One region of the Thalassospira sp. TSL5-1 genome, then DNA from elsewhere that is predicted to be linked to it. Evidence: riboswitches for the same ligand, from Rfam matches in the RefSeq annotation. Region 1 holds a riboswitch; the other holds the start of a gene.
What was found. Region 1 has a riboswitch for glycine ahead of gcvT (glycine cleavage system aminomethyltransferase GcvT). Riboswitches for the same ligand answer to the same signal wherever they lie in the genome.
Positions count from the first base shown of each region.

Region 2: it holds a riboswitch for glycine, as region 1 does, so the genes downstream of both, LF95_RS00960 (L-serine ammonia-lyase) here and gcvT (glycine cleavage system aminomethyltransferase GcvT) in region 1, are expected to answer to the same signal.

Region 1 covers NZ_KV880638.1:811,303-821,912, reverse strand. Annotated here, with positions in the region: gene LF95_RS13265 (protein phosphatase CheZ) at 21-971, opposite strand; gene gcvPB (aminomethyl-transferring glycine dehydrogenase subunit GcvPB) at 1,188-2,690, opposite strand; gene gcvPA (aminomethyl-transferring glycine dehydrogenase subunit GcvPA) at 2,687-4,042, opposite strand; gene gcvH (glycine cleavage system protein GcvH) at 4,042-4,419, opposite strand; gene gcvT (glycine cleavage system aminomethyltransferase GcvT) at 4,488-5,603, opposite strand; glycine riboswitch at 5,776-5,879, opposite strand; gene LF95_RS13240 (hypothetical protein) at 6,002-6,556, opposite strand; gene ispH (4-hydroxy-3-methylbut-2-enyl diphosphate reductase) at 6,922-7,869, shown strand; gene LF95_RS13230 (homoserine kinase) at 7,884-8,858, shown strand; gene rnhA (ribonuclease HI) at 8,862-9,305, shown strand; gene LF95_RS13220 (putative bifunctional diguanylate cyclase/phosphodiesterase) at 9,533-10,610, shown strand, end outside.
Region 2 covers NZ_KV880637.1:196,603-207,212, forward strand. Annotated here, with positions in the region: gene LF95_RS00935 (RNA pyrophosphohydrolase) at 1-405, opposite strand, end outside; gene LF95_RS00940 (divergent polysaccharide deacetylase family protein) at 496-1,956, opposite strand; gene LF95_RS00945 (S41 family peptidase) at 2,068-3,396, opposite strand; gene LF95_RS00950 (murein hydrolase activator EnvC family protein) at 3,393-4,691, opposite strand; gene gpmI (2,3-bisphosphoglycerate-independent phosphoglycerate mutase) at 4,708-6,303, opposite strand; glycine riboswitch at 6,547-6,645, shown strand; gene LF95_RS00960 (L-serine ammonia-lyase) at 6,841-8,256, shown strand; gene LF95_RS00965 (dihydrofolate reductase family protein) at 8,490-9,023, shown strand; gene LF95_RS00970 (hypothetical protein) at 9,032-9,388, opposite strand; gene LF95_RS22705 (hypothetical protein) at 9,504-10,055, opposite strand; gene rlmH (23S rRNA (pseudouridine(1915)-N(3))-methyltransferase RlmH) at 10,163-10,610, opposite strand, start outside.

The DNA of each region.
Region 1 (10,610 bases):
GCTCCCGGTGTATTTTTTTGCTAATCGAACAGCTTGTCGATGTCGTCCTGGCTGATCCCTTCGCCTTCCATTTGCGGCCCATTCAACAAATCCGAATCTTCTGCCTTGGCTACGTCTTCTTCTTCCTGGGTCATCGGCAGATCGGCAAAGGCATCCTCGCCCCAGATCAAAATCATGTTGTGAACGCGTTTTTCAACGAATTCCAGGGTCTTGACCACTTTATTGATGCGCTGACCGGTAATGTCCTGAAAGTTGCAGGATTCAAAAATCTTGGTGACGATAAAGGCAATCTGTTCCACATGATCGGCGACAAAATCGCTGGTGGCAGAGTTTTTCAATGTCATCGCCAGATCGTCGATCTGTTCGGCCGATTCCAGAATGGTATGGGTTGCCATTTCGGTATCTTTGACGATGGCATCAAGCTCGCTGGCCGCTGTGACCAGGCGATCATCGGTCGCCTTGGGATGGCGCAGGGCCGCAATCTGGATTTTGGCCTTGTGGATATGTTCGTTCATTTCCTCGATCTGACCACGGATCAGTTCAAGGTCATCGCGGTCCGGCTCGCTGGCACCAGGGCGATTGGAATGCGATGGCCGGCTTGAAACCGGTTCTGGCAAAATGTCGAGCGGTTCCGATTTTGCCGGTTCAGCCAGGGCTGATGGCATATCCTCGCTGGCATGGCCCTGCCCGCCATCGACGGCAACGGCAGCACCATTTGCAATGGCATTGCGCAACTGTGCCATCTCGGCCCGCATGGCGCGAATTTCATCCAGTATTTCCTGGTTGCCACCCCCTCCATGAGGCGGAAGCGCAACCGTAGCCGGGGCGGAAGGTGCAGTTCCTCCGCCTGCCCCCATGCCTGTTTCAAGCGACGGATCAAAAAAGGAATCCGACCAGTCTTCAACAACAGCCCCCTGACGTTCACGCAAACGTCGTTCGGCTGTAAAAACTTTCTGCACGGGACGCGTCATAACAGTCATATACCTCCACCGCGGACAAAATGCCCTGGTCTCCCACTCTTGCATTCAAGGGTGCAGTCTCCCCAATTGGACCGACCAATACAAATGCACCCGGATTATAAGGGGCCAGATTGCGACGAGTCCAACGGGTTTCAAGATCAAGCCCTTGAAAAAGAACACCCCGGCCTTCCGACCGGGGTGTAAAAAATCGTGCTGCCGCATTGCGGATCAAGCGTTTGACGGGCTCCAGCGCAAAATTGGTTTGCGCGCTGCTGCCGTTTCATCCAGACGCCGGCGCGGGGTCAAATAGGGTGCATTTTTGAAGAATTCCGAATCACCCGCCTCTGCCTTGGCAACCAGTGACAGTACCGCGTCGCAGAACTGGTCAATCGATTCCTTGGTTTCGGTTTCGGTCGGCTCGATCAAAAGCGCCCCATGCACCACCAGCGGAAAATACATGGTCATCGGATGGAAGCCTTCATCAATAATCGCCTTGGCAAGGTCCAGCGTCGAAACACCGGTCCCTTTCAGGAAATCATCATCAAACAGGGCCTCGTGCATGCAATAGCCCGGAAACGCGACACTGAGTTTGGTTTTAAGGCGTGCCAGCAAATAGTTGGCATTCAAAACCGCATCCCCCGATGCCTGGCGCAACCCGTCGGCCCCGTGGCTTTTCATATAAGACAGGGCGCGCACAAACATGCCCATCTGCCCATGAAAGCCCTTCAGGCGGCCAAACGGCTTTTTACCGTCTTTTTCCTCGGCAGTTTCCACCAGATGGAAGCCATCTTCGGTTTTGACTACATAGGGAATCGGCGCAAACGGTGCCAGCGCATCCGAGAACACCACCGGCCCGGAACCCGGCCCACCGCCGCCATGCGGGGTGGAAAAGGTTTTGTGCAGGTTGATGTGCATGGCATCAATGCCAAGATCAGCCGGGCGAACACGGCCAACAATGGCGTTGAAATTCGCGCCATCGCAGTAAAAATAGCCACCAGCGGCATGAACCAGATCGGCGATCTTGCGAACGTCGCGTTCAAACAACCCGCAGGTATTGGGATTGGTCAGCATGATGCCAGCCACATCGTCGCCCAGCTTGGCTTCAAAGGCGGCCAGATCAACCCGGCCATCTTCGGTGGCCGGGATCGAATCGACCGTAAAACCACAGGCAGCAGCCGTTGCCGGGTTGGTCCCGTGAGCGGATTCCGGCACCAGCACACGACGGCGGTTTTCGCCGCGGGCATCGAGGGCGGCACGAATGGCCATCATGCCACACAGTTCGCCCTGTGCGCCCGATGCAGGCGACATGGCAACGGCGGGCATGCCGGTCAGAACCATCAGCCAGTGCGCGCACTGGTCGATCAGTTCCAGCGCACCCTGAACGGTGCTTTCAGGCTGCATCGGGTGCAAATCGGCAATGCCGGGCAACCGGGCGACCTTTTCATTCAAGCGCGGATTGTGCTTCATGGTGCACGAACCCAGCGGGAAGAAACCGGAATCGATCCCGAAATTCTTCTGGCTTAAGCGGGTGAAGTGACGCACCACCTGCGGTTCGGACAGGCCAGGAAGGCCAATTTCGCTGTTTTCATCGCGGGCAAGGCCGCCCAGGCGGCTTTTGACCGGTGCCGGGTCCGGCAGGTCAACGCCGCTACGGCCTGGCTCACCCTGTTCAAAGATCAGCTTTTCTTCAAGCACAAGGCCACGATTGCCGGTATGGGTCTGAAACGTCATGCCAGCACCTCCTTTAAGGCAGCGGCAAGGGCCGCAATATCGTCATCGGTGTTGGTTTCGGTTACAGCCACCAGCATATACTGGCCCAGATCATCGCGGTTCGGATACAGCCGCGACAATGGCACGCCAGCCAGAATACCGCGTGCCACCAGGGCTTCGACCACTTCGGCGGCCGGTTTTGAGAGCTTCACGGTAAATTCGTTAAAGAAGCTGTCATTAACCACCTCAACACAGTCAACCGCATCCAGCGCATCAGCGGTGGTCACGGCGCGTTCGTGGTTGATAGCGGCCAGCTTGCGATAGCCATCCTCGCCCAGCAGGCTCATATGCACGGTAAAGGCCAGCGAACACAGGCCCGAATTGGTGCAGATGTTCGATGTCGCCTTTTCACGGCGAATATGCTGTTCGCGGGTGGACAGGGTTAATACAAAACCACGCTTGCCGTCCTGGTCCACCGTTTCACCACACAGGCGACCGGGCATCTGGCGGACAAGTTTGCTGGTGGTGGCAAACAGGCCCACATACGGCCCGCCATAACCCAGCGCGTTACCAATCGACTGGCCTTCGCCACACACGATGTCGGCGCCAAAGCTGCCCGGCGATTTGATCGCGCCAAAGGCAACGGCTTCGGTAAAGACAACAACCAAAAGCGCGCCCTTGGCATGGCAGGCTTCGGCCAGTTTGGTGTGATCGGCCAAACGCCCAAAAACATCCGGATACTGCACAACAACACAGGCGGTCTGATCATCGATCAGATCATCCAGTTCGTCGGCCGTGGCCTGGTGTTCCGGGTGACCATCGCGACCGGCAACCTCGGTATCGCTATATTGGCAATAGGTTTCGGTGACTTCACGGTAATGCGGGTGCAAACCACCCGAGAGAACCGCCTTTTTACGGCGGGTCGCCCGGCAGGCCATCAGCACGGCTTCGGCACAGGAGGTCGCACCATCCCACATCGAGGCATTGGCAACATCCATTTCGGTAATGGAGGCCACCTGGGTCTGGAATTCAAACAGGTACTGCAAGGTGCCCTGGGCGATTTCCGGCTGATAGGGCGTATAAGCGGTTAAAAACTCGCCACGCTGGATGATGTAATCCACCGTTGCGGGAATATGGTGGCGATAGGCCCCTGCGCCAAGAAAACTGGGGGCGGATGCCGTTCCCATATTTTTGGCAGCAAGTTGCGCCATATCGCGTTCAACCTGCATTTCACCCTGATGGTGCGGCAGATCGACCGGTTCCTTGAGCAACGCCCCTTCGGGCACGTCGCTGTAAAGTTCATCGACCGAGCCCGCCCCGATGGTTTCCAGCATCGAAGCACGGTCAGCCTGGGTCAGCGGAAGATAGCGCATCAGTCCTCCAGACCTTCAACAAACGCCTTATAGGCCGCTTCGTCCATCAGATCATCAAGCTGGGAAGCATCAGACAATTTGATTTTGAAAAACCAGCCGTCATTTTCCGGCGATTCGTTGACCAGGGCCGGGTTGGCATCAAGTTCTTCGTTGGCTTCAACCACTTCGCCATCCACCGGCGCATAAACGTCGCTGGCCGCCTTGACCGATTCGACAACGGCAGCATCACCATCCTTGGCAAGCTTTTTGCCAATTTCCGGCAGTTCGACATAAACGATGTCGCCCAGCGCCTGCTGGGCATGGTCGGTAATGCCGACGGTTGCCACATCGCCGTTAATTTCCAGCCATTCATGTTCTTTGGAGAATTTTTTAGCCATTTTGATTTGTCCCTGCAAATTTGGTTGTCTGCTTAATTCTGGGTGTGGTTCGGGGCGATATCGCCACCTTAACCACGGAAATAGCGATGCGGGGCGAAAGGCAGCGCGACGATTTCCGCCGGGCGGGCCTTGCCACGGACCATCAGGTCCACCTTGGTGCCGGGCTTGGCAAATTCGATTGCGACATAGCCCATGGCAATCGGCGCATCCACGGTGGGGCCAAAACCGCCACTGGTGATTTCGCCAATGTCGTATCCATCCTTGTTAAGCACCATCGTATGTTCACGGGCGGGTGCCTTGCCTTCGGGTTTAATCCCGACGCGTTTACGGTCTGCCCCGTTGGCAAGCTGGTCGAGAATAATATCTGCACCCAGAAAGCCACCTTCTTCGCGGCGACGCTTATTGATAATCCAGTTCAGGTCCCCTTCGACCGGGGTGGTCGTGGTATCGATGTCGTTGCCATACAGGCACAGGCCCGCTTCCAGACGCAGCGAATCGCGTGCACCAAGGCCAATGGCCTCGACCTCGTCCTCGGCCAACAGCAAACGCGCCAGCTTTTCAGCATCTGCATTTGGCACGGAAATTTCAAACCCGTCTTCGCCGGTATAACCAGAACGGGTCACAAAGCACGGAATCCCGGCAATGTCGATTTCGCCAAAGGACATGAATTTCATGGTCGCAACGTCCGGGGCAAACCGGGCCAGAACATTTGCGGCTTCCGGCCCCTGAAGGGCCATCAGGGAACGATCGGTCAATTCAACCAGTTCCACACCATTATCAAGGTTGGCCCGCATATGAACAATATCGTCATCCTTGCAGGCCGCATTGATGACCAAAAACAGGCTGTCGCCCGCATTGGTGATCATAAGGTCATCAAGGATGGTACCGTCATCATTGGTAAAGGCGGAATAACGGGTACGGCCCTGCTTAAGCAGGGCGATATCACCGGGCACAAGCTTTTCCAGCTCTGCCACACGGTGTTCACCAATCAGGCGAACCTGGCCCATATGCGAGACGTCAAACAAACCGGCCTTGGCACGGGTATGAAGATGTTCGCCTTTTACACCCAGCGGATATTGCACGGGCATGGCATAGCCAGCAAAGGGCACCATTTTGGCACCCAGTTCCACATGCAGATCATAAAGGGCTGTTTTAAGAAGGTTTTCAGCGTTTGGGTCCGCCATCAGGCTCTCCGTGACAGTCGTTGAGAAATATAGCCGACCAGTGGCCAACCACATCCCCCTCTGTCTTGGAGCCTGAAAGAATCACCGTTCCGGTCGCAAAGGCGCGCCCGGCAACAGCTTACATCTTCGGCGAGGCGCACATAAATAACATGCCGCCTGCTTTCCAGAGTCCCATCTCCCCGCGGTCCATGATGCCTGAGAGTTTCCGGGGTGGTTGCTCCTTCGGCGTCCGCGCATCACTGTGAAACGATCGCGGAACTCTCCCACGGGGATCACTTGGGTATGGCCCCTTATACGGACAACAGAACCATTGCACCAGTCAAAACATTAGAAATGCGTCGCTGGATTAAACAAATTCCAAACTTCCTGTTGCCGGTCAGCGCGGCCTCAATCGCCCATCACTTTTCAAAACGACGATTATAATCCAGTTGGTCGTGGTTTAACTGGAACCCCATGTAAATTTCGTAATTGGGGCCATAATTGACATCCGCCAGCGGCACATGCAGGGCCACCTGTTCGTCGGTGTAGCGCACGCGATTGGCGTCCTTCGGGAAGGTCAGGTTCACATCAAAGACCGATTTTTGCACAAATTCGCCCGCCGGATTTTTAAGCGCCACGAAATACTGCAAATGCTGGGTCCGATCCTTTGCCGCCGGGCCCATCTGGGCGGTAAATTGCGGGCTGATCAGAATATCCAGTTCCTTGTCCTCAAGGTCATAGCTGCATTCGCCTTTGTAACCTTCCATTTCGGCGGCCAAAACCACATCGGTCAAGTCCCGGCCTTTGGGGCTGAACTCGGTAAGCTGTGCGGTATCACTTGGCAAAAAGGTCCGCGGACAGGACGGAACCGGTGTTTCACCGAACGGGTCCGAACCACAGGCAGCCAAACCGGCAGTCGCCATCAGAACCACACCAAGCGCACTTGCGCGCCGCAGATTGCATGCAATCGTCATCAAAGCCTCATTGATCAGACACGCCGAAGTCAGCACCCGGCACCGGTAGTTTGGCGCAGTCTATGCTGTTGATCTTTCCGGCACAACCCGTTGCAGCAACAATGTGCCGTCAATATATATTGCGAAATATCACCTGCGGCCGGGGATCGGGAACACCGATGATAAACACCCAATCGCTTTTTACTGCACCACCCCCGTCATAGGCGGCAAAACAGCCCGATTTACCGGCACATTTGCCCATATTCCCCCCATATTAAAACGTCGTATCATTGCACCTTTGGCACAGGCGCGTTATGTAACGCAAAACAGCTTTCAACCCGATGCCGGTCGTTGCCCGGCATCCCCGACCATTCGAGGCGGACCCCATGCCCGACAAACCAGACCTGGATATTCTTCTGGCCAACCCGCGCGGCTTTTGCGCCGGGGTGGACCGTGCCATCGAGATTGTCGAAAAGGCCCTGCAAAAATACGGCGCGCCGGTTTATGTCCGCCACGAAATTGTCCATAACAAGTTTGTCGTGGACCGCCTGCGCGACATGGGGGCTGTATTTGTTGACGAGCTTGATGCCGTGCCCGATGGCGTACCCGTCATTTTTTCGGCCCACGGCGTGCCCAAATCTGTGCCGGAAAATGCAGACAAACGTGCCCTGCATTACCTTGACGCCACCTGCCCGCTGGTTTCAAAAGTGCACCGCGAGGCCGAACGCCACCACGGCGAAGGCAAGCATATTTTGCTGATCGGCCATGCCGGGCACCCCGAAGTGGTTGGCACCATGGGGCAATTGCCCGAGGGCAGCATGACCCTGATTGAAACGGAAGACGATGCCCGCACCGTGGCCGTTGCCGACCCTGAGAATATTGCCTTTGTCACCCAGACAACCCTGTCGCTGGATGACACGGCAAAGATGATTGCCATTTTGCAGGAACGCTTCCCGGCCATTTCCGTGCCGAAAAAGGAAGACATTTGTTATGCCACCACCAATCGCCAGCACGCGGTCAAAATGATTGCCGAGCGCGCCGATGCGATTTTGGTTCTCGGTGCACCCAATTCGTCAAACTCCAACCGCCTGGTCGAAGTTGCTCGGCGCGAGGGCTGTGCGATTTCGGTTTTGGTCGAACGTGCGCGTGACATCGACTGGTCCAAGCTGGAAAATATCAAGACCCTGGGCATTACCGCCGGGGCATCGGCCCCCGAAATTCTGGTCGAGGAAGTGATTGATGCCTGCCGCGAACGGTTCAATGTCAGTGTTGAAACCATTACGCTGACCGACGAAAACGTCACCTTCAAACTTCCCCGCGAACTTGCCAGCTAAGGAATTGCCCGCTTATGGCCGTCTATACCGATGTATCCGATGAAGATATCGCCCGTTTCGTGGCGGAATATGACATCGGCAAAGTGGTCTCGTTCAAGGGCATTGCCGAGGGGGTGGAAAACACCAACTTCCTTTTACATACCGATCAGGCACCTTTCATCCTGACCCTGTATGAAAAGCGCGTAAACCCGGATGACCTGCCGTTTTTTCTGGGCTTGATGGATCATTTATCATCAAAAGGCCTGAACTGCCCGACCCCGATTCATGGCACCGATGGCGTTGCACTTCGCCGCCTGTGCGGTCGCCCGGCAGCCATTACGTCGTTTTTGCAGGGCATGTCACCCCGCCGTGTTTTGCCCCATCACTGTGCGGGCCTGGGCGATGCACTGGCACAATTGCATCTGGCCGGGCTGGATTTTGAAAATTATCGGGCCAATGCGTTGTCGGTCAAATCCTGGCGGCCATTATTTGCCAGTTGTGGAAAGGGTGGCGATGACATTATGCCCGGTCTTTCCGACATGATTGCGGCCGAACTGGATTATCTGGAAACCAACTGGCCGGCAAAGCTGCCGGCCGGGGTCATCCATGCGGATCTGTTTACCGACAACGTCTTTTTCTTTCCCGGGCAGGACAAGGTTTCGGGGTTGATCGATTTTTATTTTGCCTGCAATGATCTGCTGGCCTATGACGTGGCGATCTGCCTGAATGCCTGGTGTTTTGAACCTGACAACAGCTTTAACGTCACCAAAGCCCAAAACCTGCTGGCCCATTACACCCGCACCCGTCCCCTGGGCGCGGATGAAATTGCCGCCCTGCCGATTCTGGCGCGCGGGTCGGCATTGCGGTTTTTGCTCACCCGGCTTTATGACTGGATCAACACGCCCGAAGGCGCGCTGGTCACACCGAAAAACCCGCGCGAATATGTCAGCAAGCTGCGCTTTCACCAGAAAGTAACATCACCAGCCGCCTATGGCATCGGAGATTTGTAAGCCATGAGCCAGGATGACACCCATATCGTCAGCATCTTTACCGATGGTGCCTGCAGCGGCAACCCTGGCCCCGGCGGCTGGGGGGCCATTTTACGCTATAAGGGCGTTGAAAAGGAAATGTCGGGTGGTGAAACGGAAACCACCAATAACCGCATGGAACTGATGGCGGCGATTTCCGCCCTTGAGGCGATCAAACGCCCCTGCCAGGTCGAAATTTATACCGATAGTTCCTATGTGCGTGATGGGATTACCAAATGGGTTTTCGGCTGGCAAAAACGCGGCTGGAAAACCGCCGACAAAAAACCGGTCAAAAATGTCGAATTGTGGCAACGGCTGCTTGAGGCTGCCCGCCCGCATAAAATTGAATGGCACTGGGTCAAGGGCCATGCCGGCCACCCGGAAAACGAAAGATGTGACGAACTGGCCCGCATGGCGGTTCCAAGATAGATTTCCAAGCCGAAATTTTTCGCCTTTTGATTGAAAATTTTACATAAATACAATCATATATCCTGAATTGGGGAACTTTTTTTATTCGTAAGATTGAATTATATGTCTAAAATCAATCTTGTGTTTCACCAGCAAACAGGATTGAGATAGAACAATCTACGGATGTGTATGGTATATACGTCCAAATCGGGGGGACTACTGACCAAAAGGTCAGGCAGGAGGGATAATTGCCGTACGGGTCGCATGGCTTTTTGCAGCGTAAATCGCTTAGTAGCAGGCTGCTATTTATCGCCCTGCCGCTCGTGACCCTATGCTGTTTGATCCTGTTTATGATTTTCGGGTATGCCAGCTATATCGTGCTGCGCGACGACCTGAACGAAAAAATCGAACAGACCGCCGATATCAATGCCCGCGTGCTGGCAACACCGTTCTGGTATCTCGATGTTGATAACATCGAATCCGCCCTGAACGCCATGAGCCGCGACCGCGATATTGTTGCCGTGCGCGCGCTGGGGGCCGATGGCACCGAATTTGCCCGTACCGGGGCCTCCCAGGCCGAACTTGACGATACATTGCGCCTGTCGCGCCGGGTGTATTTTGAACGCAACAATGTGCGCCACGATGTGGGCGAACTGATCATTTATTTTACCGAAGCCCGCGTGCGCGAATTGCTGTGGCGGCGCATTGTCATCGACCTGATCCTGTTTGGTCTGCTGATCGCGGTTGTTACCGCCAGTCTGCTGATTGCCAATCAACGCTCGATCAAGGAACCGCTCTCAAGGCTTTTGCATTCCATCCGCATGACCAAACATGGCCGCCTCAGGCGCCCGGTGGAATGGAACAGTGACGATGAGCTGGGCCTGCTTATTCGCGAATATAACGAAATGGTCACGCTTCAGGGCCAGGCCCAGGAAGAAGCCCAGCGCAAACAGGCCCTTCTCGAAGCGACCCTTCATAATATCGGCCAGGGAATATGCCTGTTTGACCAGGATTTGAACCTGATGGTGTGGAACGAACGCTATATTGAGCTTTTGAACCTGCCGCGCGACCTGGTGAAAGAAGGAACGCCGCTTTCCGATATTTTGCGCTTTAATGGTGAACGGGGCGAATATGGCGAGGTGAGCATTCCCGCCCTGATTTCCGACCGGGTTGCCATTGCCAGACGGCGCGAACCCTATCGCATGGAACGCACCCGCCCCAATGGCCGGGTGGTGCAGGTGGACCATAACCCCATGCCGGGTGGCGGCTATGTTGCCACCTATACCGACATTACCGAACGCAAACAGACCGAAGCGCGCATGCGCC
Region 2 (10,610 bases), on a different contig from region 1:
CCAGCGCCATGCGTCAAATTCGGGATGTTTGCCGTGAATGACGAATTCATCGTCTTCTCCGCGATAGCGCATGGCAAACCATTTTTGTTTCTGGCCGCGATATTTGCCGCCAAATGCCTTGCCAATCAAATGGTCTGGCAAATCATAGGTCAGCCAGTCCGGTGTTTCGGCAATGATGTCGGCTTTGTCGGTGCCAATTTCCTCTTTTAATTCGCGAAGGGCGGCTTGTTCGGGTGTTTCATCGCCATCAATGCCCCCCTGGGGCAATTGCCAGGCCCCTTCAAACCCGATGCGATTGCCAATCCAGACATCGCCCCGATCATTAAACAGGGCAATGCCAACACAGGGACGATAGGGAAGGTCAGAACCCGTGATCGTATCTTCGGCCGGTTGCCCGGCATCCATCGGCGGGTTGAGGCCGTCAATTTTGCGTTTTTTGGATTTCTTTTTTTTGTCGGCCTTGGCTTTTTTGACAGGGTCTTTGGACATGGCGGATCAGTTACCCTCGATGGTGTTTTCGCTTGCATCCGTATTGGTGGATGGTGCGTCGCCCTTGCGGGCATTTTCATCAGACATGTTCTTGCGCTGTGCGGCGTCGGCTTCCTCGGCAGATTGCGGCTTAACCTGTTTATCTGCAAGGGCTGTCACGGGGGCAAGTTTTACGCCCTGGCGTTCCAGGCGCTGTGCCCAGTTGCGCAACCGCGAGATCGTGACAGGATAGGATTGGGCAAGGCCAATGGCATAGCCTTCTGTTTTTGCCTTGTTCACCAGTGCGGCCAGCTGCGCATCAATGGCGCGACGACTGGGCACGGTATCAATGTTGAAATCCACAATGGCATTTGGCTCACCAGCATTGGCGGCCAGTTGTGCGGCAAGGCTGACCATGCCGGTATTGCTGCCATCCACATACATCAGGCCGGTTTTATCTAGAAAGTCTATCACCGGGCGAATGGCACTGTCCAGATTGGCAAATTTTGATCCAAGATGCCCAACCACCCCGGCATAACCGGGAAAGCGTGCCAGCAACCATTCCAGCCGCACAAGGTTTTCGCCTTCGGGCAGGGTTGTCATCAAGGCACGCGGGCCAGGGTCGGACAGCGGAAAATCATCGGGTTCCATCGGCAATTGCAGGAACACCTCGTGGCCCATTTGCCGGGCCCGTGCCACAATTTTGGGCAGGTTGTCGGCATAGGGCGACAGGGCCAGCGAAATGTTCAGTGGCAGGTCTTCAATGGCCTTGGTGGTGCGGTCTTCATTCAGGCCAAGTCCGGTGACAATCACCGCGACATAGGGTTGTTCTGGCTCCAGTGTGAAGGGGCGGGCATAGACCTTGGCCGGGGTACGGCCATCCTCGGCGATGCGGGGAATGCGGCCAAAACTGCCTTCTTCATCCATGCCGGGGATAGGGGCCGGGCGCAGGGGATCGGGTTCAATTTTTTCATCAAAGCCCCCTTCTTCCGCCAGGGCGGCAAGTTCCTCGGGCGAGGGGCCGGTGCTGGAACCCGCTTCGCTTGCTGCGCCGGTCTGGCCCATTCCCTGGCTGCCGTCGCCATTTTGCCCGCTTGCAATGTCGGCTGTGCCTGGCGGAACGTCGCCTTCGGTTTCATTGCCTGCTTCATTGCCATTTTTACGCCGGGCTTCTTCTTCGGCGCGGTTGCGGGCTTCAATATCAAGAACGCCCTTGGCAATTTCATCCTGCAATTCGCGTTCCGTGCCGGGAATGGCCTGGGTCACACGTGGAGAGCCAGCATGAAAAAGGTGCCAGCCGGTCTCGGGGTCCAGCAGGGGAACGGCGGCAAGCGAAATAATGCCAAAGGGCAGCAGATATAAAACCACCAACAGGAATTTGGACAACCGCCACCGGCGTGTCGGCGGGCGCAGTGGCAAGCGGCGCAACTGTTCATCAAGGGGCAGTTCTGTAAACGGAACATCCTCCGCATCCGGTGCGGACAACATATCGTCGTCCGGTTCGGTTGCAGAGGATTCCGTTTTGCGGCCCCGCCGCAAGAATTTGAACAGTTTACCGATCACTGCGGGTCAGTCTCTTCCTGTTCCCGTCACGATCTTTCAGCTTTTTGATCGGAAGCCGCCATAAAGCGAGATGCCCCGGATCATATCCAGCGCGCGGGCAAGCTGATAATCGTCTTCGGTTACTTTTTCGGCATCCTGACGGCGTTTTTCTGCCTGGGTTTCAGCATCACCGATGGCTGAATCCTCGTTATGCAGCGCACCGTTCAGGTCGGCTTCGGACCGGCGCTGGCCGGTTTCAATGGTTTCAACCTTTGACTGCGGGACAATGATGTCGGGCACAATGCCGACTTCCTGAATGGACCGGCCCGACGGCGTATAATAACGCGCCGTGGTCAGGCGCAGGGCCACATTGCCCGGCATGGGCAAAATGGTTTGAACCGACCCCTTGCCAAAGCTGCGCGTCCCCATGATGATGGCACGGCCATGATCCTGAAGCGCACCGGCAACAATTTCGGATGCCGATGCCGAACCGTCATTGATCAGAACGACAATCGGCAGGTTGTCGGCAAGGTCGCCGTCCTTGGCACTGTAACGTTCGGTGTTTTTGGTGTCGCGCGGGCGGGTGGAAACGATTTCGCCCTTGTTCAGGAACGCATCGGAAACCGCAATCGCCTGGTCCAGCAGTCCGCCGGGATTGTTGCGAAGGTCGATCACGAAACCCTTCAGTTTCGGGCCGATTTCCTTTTTCTGTTCTTCAATGGCGCGCTGCAGGCCGCTAAAGGTCTGTTCGCTGAATTTGGTGATGCGGATATAGCCAACATCGTTTTTCACCTGCGGACGGACCGACTGGATTTTGATTACGGCACGGGTCAGCGTGACGTCGAAGGGGGCCTGTTCGCCCTTGCGCACAATCGTCAGTTTGATGTCGGTATTGACCTTGCCGCGCATCAGGTCAACGGCTTCGTTTAACGGCATGCCGCGCACCGATTTGCCATCGATATTGGTAATGAAGTCACCCGGTTGCAGGCCGGCCTTTTCGGCGGGGGTGTCATAGATGGGGGAAATGACTTTGACAAAGCCGTTTTCCTGCGTCACCTCGATGCCAAGCCCGCCAAATTCACCACGGGTATCAACCTGCATGTCCTTGAAATTATCCATATCAAGATAGGATGAATGCGGGTCCAGCGATGTCAGCATGCCGTTAATCGCGGCTTCGATCAGTTTTTTGTCGTCAACCGGCTCGACATATTTTGCCTTGACCTGTTCAAACACGTCGCCAAACAGATTGAGAAGCCGATAGGTTTCAGCCGATGATGTCGGGGAATCCGCTGTGGCCGGGGCTTGTGCCTGTGCCAGACCAGGCGATGCAAGACCGATATTCAGGCTTGCTGCCAGGGCAAATATTACCAATCGAGACTTTTTCATCCGCTTACCTTGCCGTTTTGTGATGCCAGCCAGGGAAGCGGGTTGATCGCTTCGCCGTCATGGCGCATTTCAAGATACAGTTTTGGCCTGTTTTCGCCCATCGTTCCAACAGGTTCACCCGCCAAGACATATTGTCCTACCACACTGTCAAGGTGATCAAAACCCGCAACAAGACTATGGTATCCTTCGCCGTGTTCGATAATCAAGAGGCGGCCATAGCCCCGGAACGGCCCGGCAAACACCACCTTGCCGTCAAAAGGCGATACAACCTGAGCATCGGGGCGGGTTTCAATCTCGATTCCCTTGGCGTGTGTGCCGCCAGGAAGGCCGCTTTGTACGCTGCGTTCACCAAAAAGTGTAACAATCTTGCCCGATACCGGCATCCGTAAATGGCCGCGTGCCTGCGTGATTGAGCTTGCAACAACAACTTCGTCGCTCGCGTCGCGGTTTTTAGGGCTGGTTTTGCGGGCGGGTTTGTTTGCCGCGATATTTTGTGTCGGCAAAACATCATCGATTTCGCTGTCGGGCTGTTCCTTGACCAACTCGTAATCGGGTTTGTCGCGTGGTTCGGGCAGGCCTTCGGCGCGGTTTTTGATGCTGGCCAGAAGTTCGCCCAGGCTTTTTGCCTCGTCGGCCATTTTTTGCACCGCACGGGCGGCCTCACGGGCTTCATCCTCGGTATCCTGACGAAGGCGGCGTTTGTCATCAAGCAGGCGGGATAGATGTTCGCGTTCGTCGCGTAATTTGTCGGTGACGCTGGCAAGTTCGCTGCGCCGTGCTTTGATGTTGGCGCGCAATTCGGTAATTTCGCCCAGTTCGCGTTTCAAATCCTTGGCATGCTGTTCCACACCGGGCAGCGCCGCCTTGAGCAAAATGGCCGACCGCAAGGTATCCTGCGGGCTGCGCGGGAGGGCAATCATGGCTTCGGGCGGGGTGGTGGACAGGCGTTCAAGCGCCATCAGGATGCGGGCATATTGTCCGGCCTTGTCTTCAAGGGCGGTGGTGGCATCCTTTTCGCGGTTTTCCAGCTCGACCAGTTTGTCTTCAATGCCGGTCAGTTCGGTTTCGTAATTCTGCACACGCCGGGCAATTGAAATTTCCTCGGATTGCAGGGCCTGTTCTTCGGTCAGTAATTCATGCGACTTGCGCGACAGAAATTCTTCCTGCTTTTTCTGTTCGGAAAGCTGGCTTTGCACCGCATCCAAACGTGAGTCAACCTTGCGTAGCGACTGGGCATTTGCCGTAAAAAATGTCCCGGCACTGGCAACCATCAAGGATGCCAGTGCCGGGGCCATCAGCCATTTTCCAAGATCAGCTTGCCGAGGGCAGCGTATCATCGGGTTTCAGACCTTCGATCAGTGATTTGCCGGTCATGTCTGCCGGTTGCGGCAGGCCCAGCAATTGCAACAATGTCGGGGCGACGTCGGCCAGGCGGCCGTCGCGCAGTGTAACTCCGTCCGGGCCATTGACCAGAATGGTCGGCACCAGGTTCAGGGTGTGGGCGGTATGGGGCGCACCGGTTTCCGGGTCCACCATTGTTTCGCAGTTGCCGTGGTCAGCGGTAATAAACATCACCCCGCCCACTTTGCGCACAGCGCTCACCACCTTGCCAACGCATTCATCCACGGCTTCGGCAGCCTTGATTGCGGCAGAAAGAATGCCGCTATGGCCGACCATGTCGGGGTTGGCAAAATTGACGATGATGGCGTCATAGGTTTCATCTTCAATGGCGGCAACCAGCTTGGCGCATACTTCGGGGGCCGACATTTCGGGTTGCAGGTCATAGGTTGCCACCTTGGGCGAGGGCACCAGAATGCGGTCTTCGCCGGGAAATACCTGTTCTTCGCCGCCGTTAAAGAAAAACGACACATGCGGGTATTTTTCGGTTTCGGCGATGCGCAACTGTTTCAGGCCCGCCTTGGAAACCACTTCGCCAAAAATATTCGGCAGGGTTTTGGGCGGATAGATCGCATCCATATAGTCGGCATGCTTGGAGGAATATTCAACCATCCCGGCCTGGATGGCGAATTTTACCGGGGTGCCGCGATCAAATCCGTCAAATTCGGGCGCACACAGGGCGGCGAGAATTTCGCGCGCCCGGTCGGCCCGGAAATTGGTCATCAAAAGGCCGTCGCCATCCTTCATGCCAGCATAATCACCAATCACGGTGGGCAGGATGAATTCGTCATTGGTGTCGGCGTCATAGGCATTGGCAATGGCGTCTTCGGCACTGTCGGCCTTTTTGCCATCTTCATACGCGCTGCCCTGAACCATCGCAAAATAGGCCTGGCTCACCCGTTCCCAGCGATTGTCACGGTCCATCGCATAATAGCGCCCGGTGACGGTAACGATTTCAACATTGGCATCGCCAATCAGGGCGCGGAATTTTTTCAGAAAATCGGCGGCACTGCGCGGCGGCGTGTCGCGGCCATCGGTATAGGCATGGATTTTAACCGCAATGCCGGCATCGGAAATGATTTTGGCAAGGGCGGCCATATGGGCCTGATGCGAATGCACGCCCCCTTCGGACAAAAGCCCGGCAATATGGCACACACCACCGCTGTCTTTCAGGCTGGTGATCAGTTTTTTGACGGTATCGGTATCGGCGATTGCCCCGGTTTTGACGGCGTCGTCAATTTTGGGCAGCTCCTGCATGACAACACGGCCCGCGCCCAAATTCATATGGCCGACTTCGGAATTACCCATTTGCCCTTCGGGCAGGCCGACATCCAGCCCGCAGGCCTTCATAAAGCCGGTTGGGTTGTTGGCATACAGGTCGTCCCACACCGGCGTGTTGGCCAGTGCAACGGCGTTATTGTCGCTTTCCTCGCGATAGCCCCAACCGTCCAGAATACATAGCACCACCGGACGGGGACGCTTTGCGGCGTTCGATACAGTCACTGTCATAACCCCACTTCTAGGATAAAAGGCTAAATTACCGGTAAACAAACATGTAATTGGTAAATTGCCTGTGGTCAAAACGGCGCCGGGCGCGGTGGGTTCCGCCATCTGACGCCAATTTAAGCCTAACTTATCATGAAAGATGCGCCTGAACAGCCACCCCGCGCGAATTTTTAACATCCTTGCAGTGCTGCTTTACAAGCTGCGTGAAGTACAGGTACCATTATTGTTCTAAACGGTGATACCTCGCATACCGCAGCGGGAGAGACCGGCCGGGCAACGTTCCGGATGGCGCCGAAGGAGCAATCCACCCCGAACACTCTCAGGCAGACGGACCGTTGCGGATTGAGGCTCTGGAGAGCGAAAGGCAGGCCATATTTGCCTTTCCACCGAAGGATGAAGTCGGCGCGGAACGTTAAATGCCCGCCTGCCGACGCACAATCTCAGGTAAGGGCAATTTTGTGCCCTAGGGACAGAGGGGGCTGGCACCGGTTCGTTGATATCGCAAAAAAACAAAATGCGATCCAGAGCCGAAGGAGGCCTATGCCTGATACATCCAACCAGCGTCCCCAGGACGTCAACCTGTCTGTTGTCGATCTTTACACTATCGGCATTGGTCCATCGAGTTCGCATACGGTGGGGCCAATGCGGGCTGGGTTCCGGTTTTGCCTGGAAATGGATGCGCGGAACCTTTTGGCACAAACCGGTAGCATCATTGTTGACCTTTATGGGTCGCTGGCACTTACGGGCAAGGGGCATGCCACCGATATTGCGGTGCTGATGGGATTAAGTGGCCAGCGCCCGCGTTCGGTTGACCCGGACGATATTGCGCCAACCATTGAGGCGATCAAAAACGATAGCAGCCTGATGCTTTACGGGCAGCAGAAGGTTGATTTCAATTTTGAAAACAACCTGGTTTTTCATATGGATGAAAGCCTGCCCGAACATCCCAACGGCATGCGCATTACCGCGTTTGACCATGATGGCGTCAAACTGCATTGCCAGGAATATTTTTCGGTCGGGGGTGGTTTTATCGTCTCGGGGGATGATCGCGGGGCGGAATATTCCGGCGATAATATTATCCTGCCGCATCCATTTTCATCGGCAGACGAATTGATGGCAATTTGCAAGGAGCATAACCTGTCGATTGCCGAAGTCATGATGGAAAATGAAAAATCCTGGCGCGGTCCCGATGAAACCCATGAATTTGTCGATCGTGTTTATCAGGCGATGATGGATTGCATTGATCGCGGTTGCGCAACACCAGGTATTTTGCCCGGTGGTTTGAATGTCAAACGTCGCGCCAACAAACTGTATCGCGAATTGGTGGACCGGCCTGAAGCCGGACTGAAGGACCCGCTAACGGTGATTGACTGGGTGAACCTTTATGCCCTGGCGGTAAACGAGGAAAATGCCGCAGGCAGCCGGGTTGTGACGGCCCCGACCAATGGGGCGGCCGGCGTGATCCCGGCGGTATTGCGTTATTATGAACGGTTTTGTCCCAATGTAACCCAGGCGAAAATTCGCGAGTTTTTGCTAACGGCGGCGGCGATTGGTTCGATTTACAAAAAACGTGCGTCCATTTCGGCGGCCGAAGTGGGCTGCCAGGGCGAAGTCGGCGTGGCCTGTTCGATGGCGGCCGGGGCATTGTGTGCTGTTTTGGGTGGTTCGCCCGAACAGGTGGAAAATGCCGCCGAGATTGGCATGGAACACAATTTGGGCCTGACATGCGATCCGATTGGCGGGCTGGTGCAGGTGCCCTGTATTGAACGCAATACAATGGGGGCGGTGAAGGCCATTAATGCCTCGCGTTTGGCCCTGCGCGGGGATGGGCAACATACGGTGTCGCTGGATCGCGTGATCGAAACCATGCGCCAGACCGGGGCGGATATGCAAAGCAAATACAAGGAAACCAGCCAGGGCGGCCTCGCCGTCAATGTCAACGTGGTGGAGTGCTGATTTTTAAGCTTTACGCCATCGTTATGACGCCAAAATGATCAATTATGGCTCAATTGGACGCCCTGAAGGCCGGAAAATGACGGCTTTTGGGGCGTTTGGGCTATTTGGACGACCATATCACCCTATTCCAGCCGGATTATCGCCACCAATCAAGGATAGTATCCCAAAATTGATACTAAACTAGAACTAAAATTAACGCCGGAAAAATCCGGCAGATTGGTTGGATTGATACAATGGGCAAGAAACTGTTCCGCGTTTATGTTGCGGTCAGTCTGGACAGCTATGTCGCACGGTCAAATGGTGCGGTGGACTGGCTGGATGATTATGACCCGGCAGAATTTGACTTTGAAGCCTTCCTGGACCGGGTGGGCACGCTGATCATTGGTCGGCGCACCTTTGATCAGGTGATGTCTTATGGCGAATGGCCCTATGGGGATCGCCGCACGATTGTGCTGACCTCACACCCCCTGGGCGAGGATGCACCTGAAAATACCGTTGCCTTTGGCGGTAGCCTGATCGAGTTGACCGATGCCTTGCGCAATGAGCGTTTGGACAATGGCGATGTCTGGATTGTGGGTGGGGCCAGCGTGATCAATCAATTCATGTATGCAAATATGGTTGATAAGCTCGATATGTTTGTCATTCCGGTTGTTTTGGGCGACGGAATTGCCCTGTTTGACAAGGATAACGGCCATCTGCGCCCCAAACCGATTTCAACCCACATCTATGAATCTGATGTGGTGAAAATGGAATATCGGTTGAAATAAATACAGTGTCACTGTCCCGTCGGAATACTGTCAGGAATGACCCGTACCCGGTCTGATCGGAGGATCAAGACCGGGTTTCCGACTTTTAAGTTTTCGCTGTTGGTTTGCACTATTGCAATTATTTGACCGTTGTCCTGCTGTACAATGTACTCGAAAGCTCCGCTTTCGGATAATGATTGTTCTGCGATGCTTCCTGCTACTCCGCCAACAACAGCACCTCCGATGGCACCTATTATATTGGCTCTGCTGCTGCCTCCAAGGTATGAACCTGCAACAGCGCCACTTCCCGCCCCTGCAGTCATTCCAACACCTGAGCTTTCGCCAGAAATTTTGACTTCACGTATAGCTAAGATTTTGCCCTTCATAACAGTGGCAGCACGTCCCATTTGGGCGCGAGAATATGTTGAAGCATCTGGGGTCTGAACACACGACCCTAGTGATAAAGCTAGAATATAAATGGCTGAGTATATTGGTTTCATTCTAATTTTTAGCGCAATTTTCTTTGGTTGTGGTGACAAAGACAGAATCTTTTAGAAGCTGGTCGATATTGTCCGATACCATTTTATTGATATTGGCAAAAAATACGTCCGCAACAACGAACTTTGACGCGTTGAATTTCACAGTGTAATTATTATCGAATAAGGTTTTTTGGTCCTTTGTTCTGCGCAAGATATAGCGAACATCGGTAATATAGTCGACTGAATACCCTAGGCTATCAGTTGCAAAATCATTGACTTCGCCATCCAAAGTACAATTTTTACTTTGAATTGACATGTTTGCTTGCCGCATCTCTCGTCGTACAGCGTTTGCGAAGTATGTACCAACGTCTTCAGTTAGATAAACATGGCCTGCGGCAGTTTCTCTAATTTCATTTTGGGCTACGCCTTCTCTCGGGAAATAACTGAAGTTATTAACTTCAACGGCAGCGTTAATTTCGCTAGAAGTGGTAGGCTGATACGGTGGAAGCGATAGTTTTGCTGAACAAGCAGCTAATGTGGTTAGCGATAATAACGCTGTAAGAATTTTGTACATAGATTTTCCCCAAGACTTAACATCGGAGAAAAATTTCGCAATTTTATGTTTAAGTTACAACTAAATTTTTTTGATTTTTGAGTTATTTTTGGGGTTTTTAAAAGTTATTATTCCCGATGATAGGGATGGTTGGTTTGAATGGCGTGGGCGCGAAAAAGCTGTTCAGCAATCAGGGCGCGCACCAGCATATGGGGCCAGGTGGCTTTGCCGAGCGACCACAGGGCGTTTGCCCGGGCCTTGAGGGCATCGCCGTGACCGTCGGCACCGCCAATGGCAAAGGCAATGTTGCCGCCATACTGGTCGATCCAGCCTTCGAGTTTTTTGGCAAAATCGATGGAGCCATATTCGCGGCCCCGTTCATCCAGGGCGATCAGAAAGGCATTTTCCGGGATCACCCCTAGAAGCAATTCTGCCTCGCGGGCTTTTAGCTGGGCTGGCGGCAGTTTTTTCTTTTCTTCGACTTCACGCAGGGCAAAGGGCCAGCGCAGGCGGGCGATGTAATGATCAAACAGGTCCTTTTCCGGGCCTGCCTTGATACGGCCTACAGCGGCAAGG